DNA from 2 places in the Carnobacterium divergens DSM 20623 genome. Region 1 is predicted to be linked to the other one. Evidence: predicted binding sites of a transcription regulator. Region 1 holds the regulator's gene; the other holds the start of a gene.
The links. Region 1 encodes CtsR, which represses protease genes until heat stress. Its sites were predicted from a motif close to TTGGTCAAAAAAGGTCAAANA; they were not measured.
Positions count from the first base shown of each region.

Region 2: a site for CtsR is predicted at 4,876-4,896, ahead of clpP (ATP-dependent Clp endopeptidase proteolytic subunit ClpP). Genes of this name have one in related genera too.

Region 1 covers NZ_JQLO01000001.1:2,609,734-2,616,825, reverse strand. The annotation lists partial or broken gene dnaX (DNA polymerase III subunit gamma/tau) at 1-179, opposite strand, end outside; RNA gene ffs (signal recognition particle sRNA small type) at 340-426, opposite strand; partial or broken gene tadA (tRNA adenosine(34) deaminase TadA) at 499-1,013, opposite strand; gene BR52_RS12435 (helix-turn-helix domain-containing protein) at 1,168-2,034, shown strand; gene BR52_RS12430 (hypothetical protein) at 2,084-2,434, opposite strand; gene BR52_RS12425 (ATP-dependent Clp protease ATP-binding subunit) at 2,513-4,987, opposite strand; gene BR52_RS12420 (CtsR family transcriptional regulator) at 5,005-5,466, opposite strand; tRNA gene BR52_RS12415 (tRNA-Pro) at 5,647-5,720, opposite strand; tRNA gene BR52_RS12410 (tRNA-Arg) at 5,758-5,831, opposite strand; tRNA gene BR52_RS12405 (tRNA-Leu) at 5,835-5,923, opposite strand; tRNA gene BR52_RS12400 (tRNA-Gly) at 5,977-6,048, opposite strand; tRNA gene BR52_RS12395 (tRNA-Thr) at 6,053-6,128, opposite strand; tRNA gene BR52_RS12390 (tRNA-Leu) at 6,142-6,226, opposite strand; tRNA gene BR52_RS12385 (tRNA-Lys) at 6,266-6,338, opposite strand; tRNA gene BR52_RS12380 (tRNA-Val) at 6,340-6,415, opposite strand; rRNA gene rrf (5S ribosomal RNA) at 6,441-6,556, opposite strand; rRNA gene BR52_RS12370 (23S ribosomal RNA) at 6,646-7,092, opposite strand, start outside.
Region 2 covers NZ_JQLO01000001.1:1,691,798-1,698,889, forward strand. The annotation lists gene gap (type I glyceraldehyde-3-phosphate dehydrogenase) at 1-638, opposite strand, end outside; gene BR52_RS08225 (sugar-binding transcriptional regulator) at 682-1,722, opposite strand; gene rpoN (RNA polymerase factor sigma-54) at 2,097-3,458, opposite strand; tRNA gene BR52_RS08235 (tRNA-Arg) at 3,606-3,677, shown strand; gene BR52_RS08240 (NINE protein) at 3,746-4,249, shown strand; gene BR52_RS08245 (P-loop NTPase family protein) at 4,328-4,834, shown strand; gene clpP (ATP-dependent Clp endopeptidase proteolytic subunit ClpP) at 4,980-5,573, shown strand; gene BR52_RS08255 (DsbA family protein) at 5,684-6,214, shown strand; gene namA (NADPH dehydrogenase NamA) at 6,253-7,092, opposite strand, start outside.

The DNA.
Region 1 (7,092 bases):
TTTGCAAAAATCTTGGCAGCACTCGTCTTACCCGTTCCTCTTGGACCTGTAAATAGATAAGCATGACTTGTTTTATGTTGTATCAATGCATTACGCAGTGTTTGAGTAATCGCTAATTGTCCAGCAATATCTTGAAATCTTTGGGGACGCCAAACCCGATAAAGTGCTTGATAACTCATCTATTTCCCTCTTTCTGAACCGAAGATTTACTAATTTCTATTATACGTTAAAAAAGATAGGATTTCATTCATTTAAACTAAAAATTTGGTAAAATCTCCCATCATTTTCTTAAGCGTGAAAAAAAACTCTCAATACAAATTGTATTAAGAGTTTCTCACTATGTACTTACAGCACATGGCGAAGCATACTTAGTGCTGCTTCCTTCCAGATCTGACACGATTCATAAGTTCACCATTGCTATAAGGCCTTTCGGCAATCTTTATTTTACCTTATCTTTCCCCTAAAAGCTAGCTTTTTTTAGAAATTGTATCAATAAAGTTAAATTAACTTATTTTGCTCCGCACTTTTTCTTGCAAGCTTCTCTTCTTTTTTTCGTTGTCGCAGGGCTTTAAAAAACTCACTTAACAATTGACCACACTCTTCTGCTAAAATACCTGATTCAACTGCCACTTGGTGATTAAAGCGCTCGTCTGTCAGCAAATTATAAAGCGTCCCTGCCGTTCCCCCTTAGGATCTTCCGCACCATAATAAACCTCTTTAACTCGTGACATAATCATTGCTCCACTACACATTGGACAAGGTTCTAGCGTTACAAATAAGCTTGCTTCTTCTAAACGCCAACTGTCTAAAAGGTGATTTGCCTGGCGAATCGCAATCATTTCAGCATGAGTCGTAGCATCATTGGTCTCTTCTCGCATATTGTGACCACGAGCAATCACTTTGCCATCTAAAACCACAACAGCCCCAATAGGAACTTCTAATTTATCGCCAGCCTTTTGTGCTTCTTTTATTGCTTCCTTCATAAAAAATTCTTTTTCTTCTTGTGTATACATCTGCCAATTCCTTTGTTCGTTTTCTATATCCTATCATAGTTCGCTTATTTTCTATATCTAATTTTTCTAATCTGTGGGATTTTATTAAGTTCATTTTAAAATTGTGTTATACTAATGTAAGCAATTACAAGTTGATTCGAAAGGAGTTTTCCCCTTGGATTTTGAACGTTTACAAACCCTTTATCCAAATGCAACCCTAGTTGAAACTCCCAGTAATGAGAGTGGGATTCTGTGTCTACCCTATCATACTCAATGGATTAAAATCTCAACTAATGAACTTAAGCTATCTGAAATTCAATTATTACAAGCTCTTTTCCCAATAAAAAAAGAAACAAAAAAGGCCTTAAGTCATTCGATTTGGTACCAATTTCTATGGCAAGCTAAGCCGCTGCCGTCAACTAAAAAAGGCAATTATCGCGTGATTCAATTTACCCTCTCTCACCCACTTGATTCAGAGAATCAGTTTATGTGGCTAGAAACTTTTTCACAAGTTTTTCCTGCCTGTGAGGATTATTTTTTTATCAATCCGACTACTGGGATTCTTATTCAAGAAGAAACAAAAAACGACTTTACACTGGAAGAACTAAGCGGCGTTATTCAAGCTTTGGAAGATGATTTTTCGATAAAAGTATTTTGTTATATCGGCCATTTCTGGCAATTAACAACTGATTTCCCAAAGTTATTTCACGAAGAGCAGTCCATTTTTAATCAACAACAACAGACCACAAAAAATCCTGTTCTGTCTCTTCCCCAAATTGCTCTTGCTTACTACACAAAAACATCTACCGAAAAAAGTTTTTTGATGAAAAACTTGAAAGACAGTCTTTCCGAACAAGTCGATTGGCAAGAACTTGTCCAAATTCTTTGGGAAACACAAGGAAATCTTTCATTAGCAGCAAAAAAATTATACATTCATCGGAACACTTTACAATATCGAATTGATCGTTTTTTAGAGGCAACCTCATTTTCTTTAAAGGATCGAAATGATTTAACCTTGTGTTACTTACTTGTTCTTATTTAACTAAAAATCCCCATTCGTTCATCTAATGAACGAATGGGGATTTTATTGTTTATTTATCGAATTTTTCTTTGACTGTTTCAGTGTAACCATGTAACGTGTGTTTAAAATCTTCAGCCATATCTTTTACATTATCGCCATAAACGTTGATTTTACCTTTAAGATTTCCAATCTTGTCTACAATTTTTAACAGATTTGAGATTTCTTCATCTGATAATTGGTCCACAACAGATAACGCATCGTCATTGCCGTTTAATTTTTCTTTGATAAAGTCTTTAGCGCGTTTACGATTCATGTAACTTTCAATCTTTTGGAGTGCTTTTTCTGAAGAAGAAACAATAATGGTTCCTACTACTACTGTTGCGCCTAAGCCTATTAATAAACCTTTAGTTGAATTTTTCATATTCTTTCACGTCCCTTTTCTTAGATTGATATTTAGTATAATTTTAACATAGATCCTTACTTTTAACTAATGAAAGCCTTATTTTGAAACAGCTTTTATTTTTTTGATTTTTGGTTCTTTGACTTGAATCCGAATTTTCCCTTTAACCGCACCAATTGTTACTTCGTCTCCAATTTTAACCGTACCGTTTAATAATTCTTCACTTAGACGATCTTCAACTTCTTTTTGCAAGGCTCTTCTTAGTGGTCGTGCTCCATATTCTGGATCAAAACCTGCCTTAGCAATCACTTCATTGGCTGCAGGTGTGATTTTCACATGAATGTCTAACTCTTTTAGACGTTTGATAATCGTATTGCCCATTAGTTTCACAATTTCCGTTAATTCGTCTTTTTCTAATGAATGGAAGACAATCGTTTCATCAATTCGGTTGATAAATTCAGGTCTAAACGTATTTTTCAATTCTTCTAAAATTCGTTTTTCCATTGCTTTATGATCTTTCTTCTTATCCTTTGTACTAAACCCAACTGATTTTTCATCTCTTAAAGCTGTAGCACCTAAGTTTGAAGTCATAATCATAATGGTATTTTTAAAGTCCACCTTACGTCCTTTGGAATCTGTTAAATGACCATCATCTAAAACTTGTAACAAAATATTAAAGACATCCGGATGTGCTTTTTCTACCTCATCTAACAAAATAACAGAATAGGGTTTTTGGCGAATTTTTTCTGTTAATTGTCCGCCTTCATCGTAACCGACATATCCTGGTGGTGAACCAATTAAACGACTTGTACTGTATTTTTCCATATACTCAGACATATCCACGCGAATGAGTGCTTCCTCACTCCCAAACATAGCTTCACTCAAAGCTTTCGCTAATTCCGTCTTCCCGACACCTGTAGGGCCTAAGAACATAAATGAACCTATTGGTCTATTTGGATCTTTCAAACCACTTCTAGCGCGTCTCATAGCTCTTGAAACAGCACTAACCGCTTCTTTTTGACCTACAACTCGGCTGTGCAATACTTTTTCCAAATTTAGTAAACGGTCACTTTCTTTTTGTTCCATTTGTTGAACTGGGATCCCTGTCCACAATGAAACGACCTCTGCCACATCAATTGGTGTTACTTGTAATTTAGAAGAAGTTGTCTGTTTCCCTTCTTTGATAATTAAGTTTTCAATTTTTTTCTTTTGACGCATCTCTTTTGATCTAATTTTAGCAGCACTTTCAAAATCTTGCGTTTGAATGGCTTCTTCTTTCTCAGCCACTAATGCATCCAATTCAGCAATTGCTACTGCTACTGGCGTAGGTTTATCTGAAACATCTAAACGAACTTTGGCAGCCGATTCATCAATCAAATCAATCGCTTTATCTGGCAACTGTCTTGATGTGATATAACGCATTGAAAATTGAATCGCAGAATGGATTGCTTCATCCGTAATTTCTACACCATGATGCTCTTCATAACGAGATCTCAAACCAAGTAAAATTTCCTCTGCTTCTTCAGCCGTTGGTTCGTCTACTTGAATAGGTGCGAAACGACGTTCTAAAGCAGCATCTTTTTCAATATACTTTTGGTATTCATCCAAAGTCGTTGCACCAATCGTTTGTAATTCTCCCCTTGCAAGAGCGGGTTTTAAAATATTCGAAGCGTCAATTGCTCCTTCTGCTCCACCAGCCCCGATTAAGGTATGCAACTCATCGATAAAGAGAATCACTTCACCGTCTTGATAAATTTCTTCAATAACTTTTTTCATGCGGTCTTCAAATTCACCACGGTATTTAGTTCCCGCAACCATCGATCCCATATCTAACATCATTAATCGTTTTTTAGATAAGTCTTTTGGAACTTCACCATTAATAATTTTTTGTGCCAAACCTTCTGCTATTGCTGTTTTACCAACACCAGGCTCACCAATCAAGACAGGATTGTTCTTCGTTCTCCGACTCAACACTTGAATCAAACGATGTACTTCCTTTTGACGTCCCACAACAGGATCCATTTTTCCAGCTCTGGCTAGCGCAGTTAAATCTCGAGCCAAAGAATCTAACGTAGGCGTTCCACCAACTGATTGAGTTGCTGTAGTCTTACTACGCTTACTTTTGCTATCACTAACACCAATTTTTTTAAGTAGCAGCTGTCTTGTTTTATTTAAACTTACATCTAAATTACTTAATATTTTAGAAGATAAAATTTCTTCTTCGCGTAATAAGCCCAATAATAAATGTTCCGTTCCAACTAATGGTGCTCCTAAACGTCTAGCTTCATCTGTTGCAAAAGTAATAACTTGTTTAGCTCTAGGAGAGTAAGGTAAAATGACATTTTTAGAAATACTTCCCATTGTTCCATATCCAGTAAAATGTTCAATTTCTTCCCGAACATCCTGCTCGTTAACGGCAAATTGTCTTAGTGTTTTACCTGCCATGCCTTCTTGTTCAATCACTAGTGCTAATAAGATATGTTCTGTCCCAACTGAATGATGACGAAAACGTTTTGCTTCATCTTGTGCTAGAATTAAAACCATTTTAGCTTTCTCTGTAAATAATTCGTTCATTTTAACGCCTCCATCATTTATTCATATCTTAAATTGTCCACAAATGCGATCAAAATCTTTGCTCGTAAACTATTTTCATTTTTTTCACTACTAGCCAGAACATTTTTTTCCAGTGCAGAGAGCATTAAGGTAGCTTCTCTCTTAGTAATAACTTCATCTTCATATAATTTTTGAATAATTGAATAAGCATCTTTTTGGGAAATTTTCTCTCCAATTATTTGAATCATCGCATCTAGCATTTCTACTTTGTCTAATAACTTCACTTTAATAATTCTAATATAGCCACCACCGCCACGTTTACTTTCAACTAAATAACCTTGTTGAACAGTAAAACGAGTATTGATAACATAGTTAATTTGAGAAGGTACACAATTAAATTGATTAGCCATTTCACTACGTCTAATTTCAATTTGTTCATGAACACCTAAAACTTGTTTCAAATAGGCTTCAATGATATCTGACATATTTTGATTTTGCATAAGTCTCCTCCTTCTTAAACGGTTTAATAGATTTTGACTAATACTGACTTTAATTATACGAGAAAAATGTTCATTTGAAAAGCAAGTCTACTTATTTCAATAAAAAAATTCAGTTTATGTAAAATAAAAAAGATGAGTTATCCATATCTAGGATAACTCATCTTAACTTTGTCTTCATTATCGGGAAGACAGGATTCGAACCTGCGACCCCTTGGTCCCAAACCAAGTGCTCTACCAAGCTGAGCTACTTCCCGTTTTGAACTCGAAGATATGATCTTTATTTCTAAAGAATGCACCCAAGAGGGGTCGAACCTCTAACCGCCTGATTCGTAGTCAGGTACTCTATCCAGTTGAGCTATGGGTGCAAATGGTGCCGAGGGCCGGAATCGAACCGGCACGGTGATCACTCACCGCAGGATTTTAAGTCCTGTGCGTCTGCCAGTTCCGCCACCCCGGCATGGAATGTGGATCAGATTTTTCAATCTGGGCAATCTTATTATTAGTCTAACAAGCGGAAAACGGGGTTCGAACCCGCGACCCCCACCTTGGCAAGGTGGTGCTCTACCACTGAGCTATTTCCGCAAAATGGTGCCGGCTAAAGGAGTTGAACCCTCGACCCTCTGATTACAAATCAGATGCTCTACCAACTGAGCTAAGCCGGCTATATAAAATAAATGGTGCGGGTGAAGGGACTTGAACCCCCACGCCGTTAGGCGCTAGATCCTAAATCTAGTGCGTCTGCCAATTCCGCCACACCCGCAAAAGTATGGCATAACTACACATTTGAAATGCTTAGTTATGAGTCATGTAGGATTCGAACCTACGACCCTCTGATTAAAAGTCAGATGCTCTACCAACTGAGCTAATGACTCATGGTGGAGGTTAACGGGATCGAACCGCTGACCCTCTGCTTGTAAGGCAGATGCTCTCCCAGCTGAGCTAAACCTCCATATGAAATTTAAAATAAATAATCTGCGTGGCAACGTCCTACCCTCACAAGGGGAAACCCCTAACTACTATCGGCGCTGAGAAGCTTAACTTCTGTGTTCGGCATGGGAACAGGTGTATCCTTCTCGCTGTCGCCACCACACTTCTTATTTAGTTGAGACAACTTCGTTCTCTCAAAACTGGATATTGTAAGCACAATTTACTTTTTGATTCATGTGTTCCACCATTTATTTGGTTAAGTCCTCGACCGATTAGTATTGGTCCGCTCCATACATCGCTGTACTTCCACTTCCAACCTATCTACCTGATCATCTCTCAGGGGTCTTACTTGCCGAAGCAATGGGAAATCTCATCTCGAGGGGGGCTTCACGCTTAGATGCTTTCAGCGTTTATCCCTTCCACACATAGCTACCCAGCGATGCTCTTGGCAGAACAACTGGTACACCAGCGGTGTGTCCATCCCGGTCCTCTCGTACTAAGGACAGCTCCTCTCAAATTTCCTACGCCCGCGACGGATAGGGACCGAACTGTCTCACGACGTTCTGAACCCAGCTCGCGTACCGCTTTAATGGGCGAACAGCCCAACCCTTGGGACCGACTACAGCCCCAGGATGCGATGAGCCGACATCGAGGTGCCAAACCTCCCCGTCGATGTGGACTCTTGGGGGAGATAAGCCT
Region 2 (7,092 bases), 920 kb from region 1:
GCACCAGTTGTATTAGGAACGATGTTTTCTGCAGCAGCACGTGCACGACGGAAATCTCCACCTGGGTGAGGACCATCAAGAGTCATTTGGTCACCTGTGTAAGCGTGGATTGTAGTCATAAGACCTTCAACAACACCAAATTTTTCTTCTAATACTTGTGCCATTGGAGCTAAACAGTTAGTAGTACATGAAGCACCTGAGATAACTGTTTCAGAACCATCTAAGATTTCATGGTTTACGTTGTAAACGATTGTTTTCATGTCGCCTGATGCAGGAGCAGAAATAACAACACGTTTAGCGCCAGCTTTTAAGTGTAATTCAGCTTTTTCTTGAGTTGTAAAGAAACCAGTACATTCAAGAACAATCTCAACACCAAGTTCGCCCCATGGAAGTTCTTCAGGGTTACGGTTAGCAAGAACTTTTACTTCTTTACCGTTAACATTGAAATAACCATCATGAACTTCAACGTCACCGTCGAAACGTCCTTGAGTTGTATCATATTTTAATAAATGAGCCAACATTTTTGCGTCTGTTAAGTCATTGATTGCAACAACTTCAATACCTTCTACTGCTTGGATGCGACGGAAAGCTAAACGTCCAATACGTCCAAAACCATTAATACCTACTTTTACTGTCATAACTAGATTTCCTCCTTTAGGAATTCTTGATTTATTATTTATTTTAAAGGGTTACCCCTTTTAAAATCTGGTTAGCTGCACCTTCGTCTGTAATCAACCATGTTTGACTTGGTGCGTTTTTCATATAAGCTTCTATTGCTGTTGCTTTTGACCTTCCACCAGCGATTGCCAGTACACAAGGAATCTTGGCTAAATCTTTCAATTGTAACCCGATGCGTGGAATTTTATAGACCACTTCACCAGCCTTGTTAAAGAAATATCCAAAAGCTTCACCAACTGCAGCTTGTTCTTTAATCAGAGCTAGAGCTTCTTCACTCATTCCTCTGCGTTCTGCCATTAGTTTGGCATCTCCAATACTGTGTAACACACATTTAGCCTTTGTGACCATTTTTAAAGTGTTGAAAACAGCTGGTTCTTGGAGTAATGGTTTATACGTTTCTTCACTGACTTGTTCTGGCACGTATAAAACTCGATTTTCGCCACCTGTATTTTCAGCCATTTGAGAACTTATCGTATTCGCTTGAATATTCACAGCTTCTCCAATGCCTCCTCTTGCAGGGACAAAGATCAGATGTCGATCGTTGGACAAAGCTTTTGTCATTTGGTCTGCAACCTTTGCCATTGTCGTTCCACCCATAACGGCAATAATATTGTCGCCACTTGGCAGTAGAAAATCCAATGATTCTGATGTTGCATGCCCTAATTCTTCCATGACTTTCCTTTGTTCTTCACTATCGCCTGAGACAATTATGCAATGTTCTATTTGGAAATAAGTAGCCAATTCCTTTTCTTTTTCCCGCATTCCTAAAAGTTGTCCCATCATTTGATCTAACTCATGATAGACGTCTTCCCCAGTAACGGTTAACTCCATTCCTACCTTTGAAGTTTTAATAATGTTTTGCTTTTTTAAAAAATCTGTTTCAGTACGTAAAACACGTTCTGTTACATTCATTTTCCCAGCTAAAACACGTCTACCGACTGGCCCCAACAAATAGATATTGCGCAAAATCTGATACCGTTCTCTAAGAGTCTCCATAATATCAGGTGCTACTTTTTCAATAATAGATAATACATCTTGCTGCATAAGAGTGCCTCTTTCTTCCTTGGTCGTTTAATGACCATGTAAGTCGTTTCGCGACCCTGAGTGCTTAAAAAAATGAAGAGATCCTTAATGAAACAAAAACATTCATTTGACTGTCTGTAGGTTTGTTGTCATTTGTCGCAGTATTTCGCCTACCGCTTCCATCTCTTACACTAATCATTTTAACAGCTTACAAGCTATCTTTCAACTATAAAGTGCTTATTTTTCTATTCCTAAAAAAAATATTAATTTTTGTGTCTATCTTGTGACTAAATTATTTTGTTTCTTTATAACTTAATTCTTGTTTTGTAATTAAGTCTAAAATAAAAACCTGTTTCTTCTTATAACATAGAATAAAAAAATCCACAGGTTTTTTATTAATCAAATCGTTTTCTTTTAGATGAAGAAGGAATGCCTAGAATATCCCGATATTTCGCAATCGTTCTTCTAGAAACGTCAATTCCTTCTTCTTTTAATTGTTCCACTATTTTTTGATCTGACAGAGGTTTATGTTTATCTTCATTTTCTACACAAAATGCGACTCTTTTCCGAACAGAATCTCCTGAAATTTCCAATTCGTCTTCAGAATTTTGTATTTTTGATTGTTGCGTTTTTAATGAATTTGTGAAGAAACTTTTTAATTCGAAAATACCAAAACTAGTCTCTAAATATTTGCCATTAATGGAGCGACTTACTGTCGATTCATGAATATCAAGTTTTTCGGATATCTCTTTTAAAGTTAATGATTTGATTGGATGTGCTGGGTTTAAGAAAAATTCCTTTTGGCGCTCAACAATCGCAGTCCCAACTCGAACAATGGTTTCTCCTCTTTGTTGCAAGCTTTTTTGAATCCACTCGTACTCATTAAATTTATCCTTCATAAATCGTCGTACATCTTTGTCTTCAAATTGAGACATTTCTTGATAATAATCCTTTTGAAAATGAACGACTGGCAAGCCTGTTTTAGCTGATAATACTTTGATTTCATTCTCTTTTGTGACACGTATAATTAAGTCAGGACGGATGTATTGTTCTTTTGTACCGTCATATAAAGCGCCTGGGCGTGGATTCAAGGTCTGAATATAATCTGAAATTTCTTGAATCTCAGCCAAACTAATATCGAATTTTTTCGTAATTTCTTTCCATTTACGATTTGCAAAATTTTCAAATTCTTCCTCTACTATCACATACGCCATATTAGGAGCAAAATCATCTCGCTCTATTTGCAACATTAGGCATTCTTGTAAATTTCTAGCGCCTACTCCTGCAGGATCTAATTGTTGTAATAACGTTAAGGCATCTAGCATTTGGATATCTTGTGCCCCCGTTGTTTTTGCAGCTTCCGATAATTCTATTTTTAAATAGCCATTATCATCAATATTTTCAGTTAAAAAGAAAACCAATTCTCTTAAATAAGTATCTCTCATTGTCAGATGAATTTGCTCCAACAAAAATTCAAATAAGGAAATGCTAGTATCTGGTACTTGATTCAAATAATTAAACTCTTCGTTATGTTGATAGTTCATTGTACTTTTTACGGGTTGAATAGCTGCCTCAGCATCATAATCCCGTTCAACGGTTACTTCGATTAAAGGATTTTCTAGCGCCTTTTGCTCTAAAAAGCTGGCCAGTTCTTCTGTATTATATTGTAGCATTTGAATGGATTGCTGTAATTGTTGTGTCATCGCCATTTTTTGGACTTGTCTTTGTTGTTGGCTAAACTTTTGTTCAAAATTCACAATCATTCCTCCTTCATATCCTTTCAAAATCTTCACTGCTATCATACCATATTTTGAAATTGAAAAGGAATTCATCTTTTTATAGCGTGCTTATAATTAAATCTTGTCTTTTCAACTAAATTCAGCTAAACTATAGTAGTTGATTTAGTCTCCTTAGTGTAATGGATATCACGTAAGATTCCGGTTCTTGAGATGAGGGTTCGATTCCCCCAGGAGACATAAAAACAGAGAACAGATTCATGTTCTTTTTTTGTGTCATTAACTATTTAGCAAAAAGGAGTTTTAAAATGAATAAAATTATCAAGTTAGAAGCTGATTATTTAGTCGTTGCAAAAGAAGATGGCACTACCATTCGTGTTCCATTAGAAACAATCGATTTTGACGCAGCTGTTGGGGACTTAGTTGAAATTTATTATGATGGTCCAAATGTCATTCTACATAGGCCTGAACAAAAAAAAGAAACCGTTCAAGACCGTATTAATATCAACATTGTGAATGAAACTTCTCAAGCGCAAACCCAAGCTCAAGAGCAGGGTCAACAACATACTCAAGTTCAACAAACTCCACAGTATAGCCAAGTTGGCAAATGGGTCAATAAATGGATTTATGTTCTTTTAGCTATTTTCCTTGGTGGATTTGGTGTTCATAAGTTTTATGCTGGAAAATCTGGAGCTGGAATTACATTTTTAATTTTCTGTTGGACTGGTATCCCTGCTATAATTGCTTTTTTTGAAGGTATCTTTGCCGCTTTCAAACCAGAAGATGCAAATGGAAATATTTTTATTCAATAATTTAATGGTTTTATAAATAGCTTATTTAAAGGATTTTCTTTAAATAAGCTATTTTACTTAGTAAAGGAGGTTAGTTTCATGACAAAAATTACGATTATTGGCCCTTCTGGGTCAGGAAAATCAACCTTAGCTAAACAACTAGGGGATTTTTATGAGGTTCCTGTCATTCATTTAGATTCACTTTATTTTAATCCAAACTGGCAAGAAATTGGCAAAAGAGCTCTTCTAGAAAAAGTAGCACCTCTTATTCATTCAAATCAGCATTGGATTATTGAAGGCAACTACTCAATCACTTGGCCTATCCGTTTCAACAATAGTGATACTATTATTTTTCTAGACTTCTCAAGATCTGTTTACATTCGCCGAATTTTAAAACGCTCCTTTATCTATCATGGAAAAGTAAGACCTGATATGGCAGATGGTTGTCCTGAACGTTTTAATTTAGACTTCTTAAAATTTGCATGGAATTATCCTACAAGACGAAAAGAAACACTAAAACAATTAGCCATGATTCCAAAAGAAAAAATCTTAACCTTTCATCATCCAACTGAATTAAAACACTACCTAGCTTCTTTAATGAATTGATTTCTACCTCATTTTAGCAACTAATAATTAATCGAACAAAACATTTGACCTTAATTGACCATTAGAGTAAAATACAACTAGTAACAGTTTTACTTTTTATGTTACAATAACCATGATTTGAAACCTTTAAAGGAGGAAATATAATATGAATTTAGTACCTACAGTCATTGAACAATCATCTAGAGGAGAACGCGCATACGATATTTATTCTCGTCTATTAAAAGACCGTATCATTATGTTAAGTGGACAAATTGATGATAACGTAGCAAATGCAGTTATCGCGCAATTGTTATTCTTAGATGCACAAGATTCTGAAAAAGATATTTACATTTACGTCAACTCACCAGGTGGTAGCGTTACTGCTGGACTAGCAATTTACGATACAATGAACTTCATCAAAGCAGATGTTCAAACAATCGCAATGGGAATGGCTGCTTCAATGGGAAGCTTCTTGTTAACAGCTGGTGCAAAAGGCAAACGTTATGCATTGCCAAATGCAGAAATTATGATTCATCAACCCCTAGGTGGTGCTCAAGGTCAAGCAACTGAAATTGAAATTGCTGCGCGTCACATATTAAAAACTCGTGAACGTTTAAATAAAATCTTGGCAGATCAAACTGGTCAACCAATTGAAGTCATCGAACGCGATACAGACCGTGATAACTTTATGAGTGCTGAAGAAGCAAAAGCTTATGGCTTAATCGATGAAATTATGGTTAACAGCTCTTCATTAAAATAATTTTTAACAAGGCTTGTAAAACGATTTTGTTTTACAGGCTTTTTTGCTACCCTTGTGTGTCCATCCGCGGTATAATTAAATTATGGAACTATTGAAGGAGGAATTTATTTATGGATATCAGTAAAATTAAAGCAAGCGAAGTTGGAACCGAGTTTGGTTTTAAAATTGGAGCAAAAGAAGCTCCTGTTAAAGTAATCGAATTTATCAATATTCGTTGTCCTTATTGCAAGAAATGGCACGAAGAATCAAAAGATGTGTTAACAAAATTTGTTGAAGAAGGAAAAGTTCAACGAATTATTAAACATTTTGATAAAGAAAAACCCTCTTTACAAAAAGGAAATGTTTGTCATCATCATTTAGACTATCAAAACCCTGAAAAAGCGCTAAAAGATATTGACTTCCTTTTTGAACATCAACACCAATGGGGTGACCTAACCAATGAAGAAGTCGCAACTTATGTTGAAGAGAAATTAGGTCTTAAAAATCAACCTAATGAAGCTCAAATCAACGGAATTATTGCTGAAGCTGAAGCAGCAAATATCTTCTTTGTTCCAACAGTTATTGTGGGGGATCATATTTTTGATGAACATATCACACCGGATGAATTGACCAATTTAATTGAAGAAGAACTTAAAAAATAAAAAAGAATCAAGCGATTACTCAATCGCTTGATTCTTTTTTATCTCCAACCACGTAAATATTGAACGGGTGTTTTGAGTTGATCTTTTGCATTCAATTCAATGGCAACCTCTCGAACCCAAAAAGGATTACGTAATAATTCTCGTCCAATAACCACCAAATCTGCTCGACCATTTCCAATTACTTCTTCTGCTTGTGCTCCATTTGTAATTAGGCCTACTGCTCCTGTCGCAATGCCAACTACTTTACGAATTTCTTCTGCATAATGCACTTGATACCCAGGAAATATGTTTGTCGGTTGAACATTTACTAAGCCTCCTGTAGAGACATCGATCAAATCAATACCTGCATCTCGCATCCATTTTCCAATCATTAAATAATCTTCAAGGTGAGCGCCATCTGCTTGGTAATCTTCTGCAGAAATTCGAACAAATAAAGGTTTCTCCCATAACGCTCGAACTTCAGCAATGATTTGACTTAAAAAACGATACCGGTTGCCAATCGGTCCACCATACTGATCTGTTCGCTTGTTCGTCAACGGGGATAAAAATTGATTAATCAAATAACCATGTGCTCCATGAAGTTCAATAACGTCAAATCCTGCTTTTTGACACCGGATAACGGCATCTTTAAAGGCTTTTACAATCTCTGTAATTTCATTTTCAGATAATGCTTCTGGTTGCTGATAGGCTTCACTATAGGTAATACTTGATGGTGCTACAATTGAATCAGGCACATCTGCTTTTCGTCCTGCATGATTTAATTGAATCCCTATTTTTGCACCCATTTCATGAACATGATCAACTAATTTTGTTAAACCTGCAATATGATCATCTGACCAAATACCTAAATCCTCCTGTGAAATTCGACCATTCGGCAA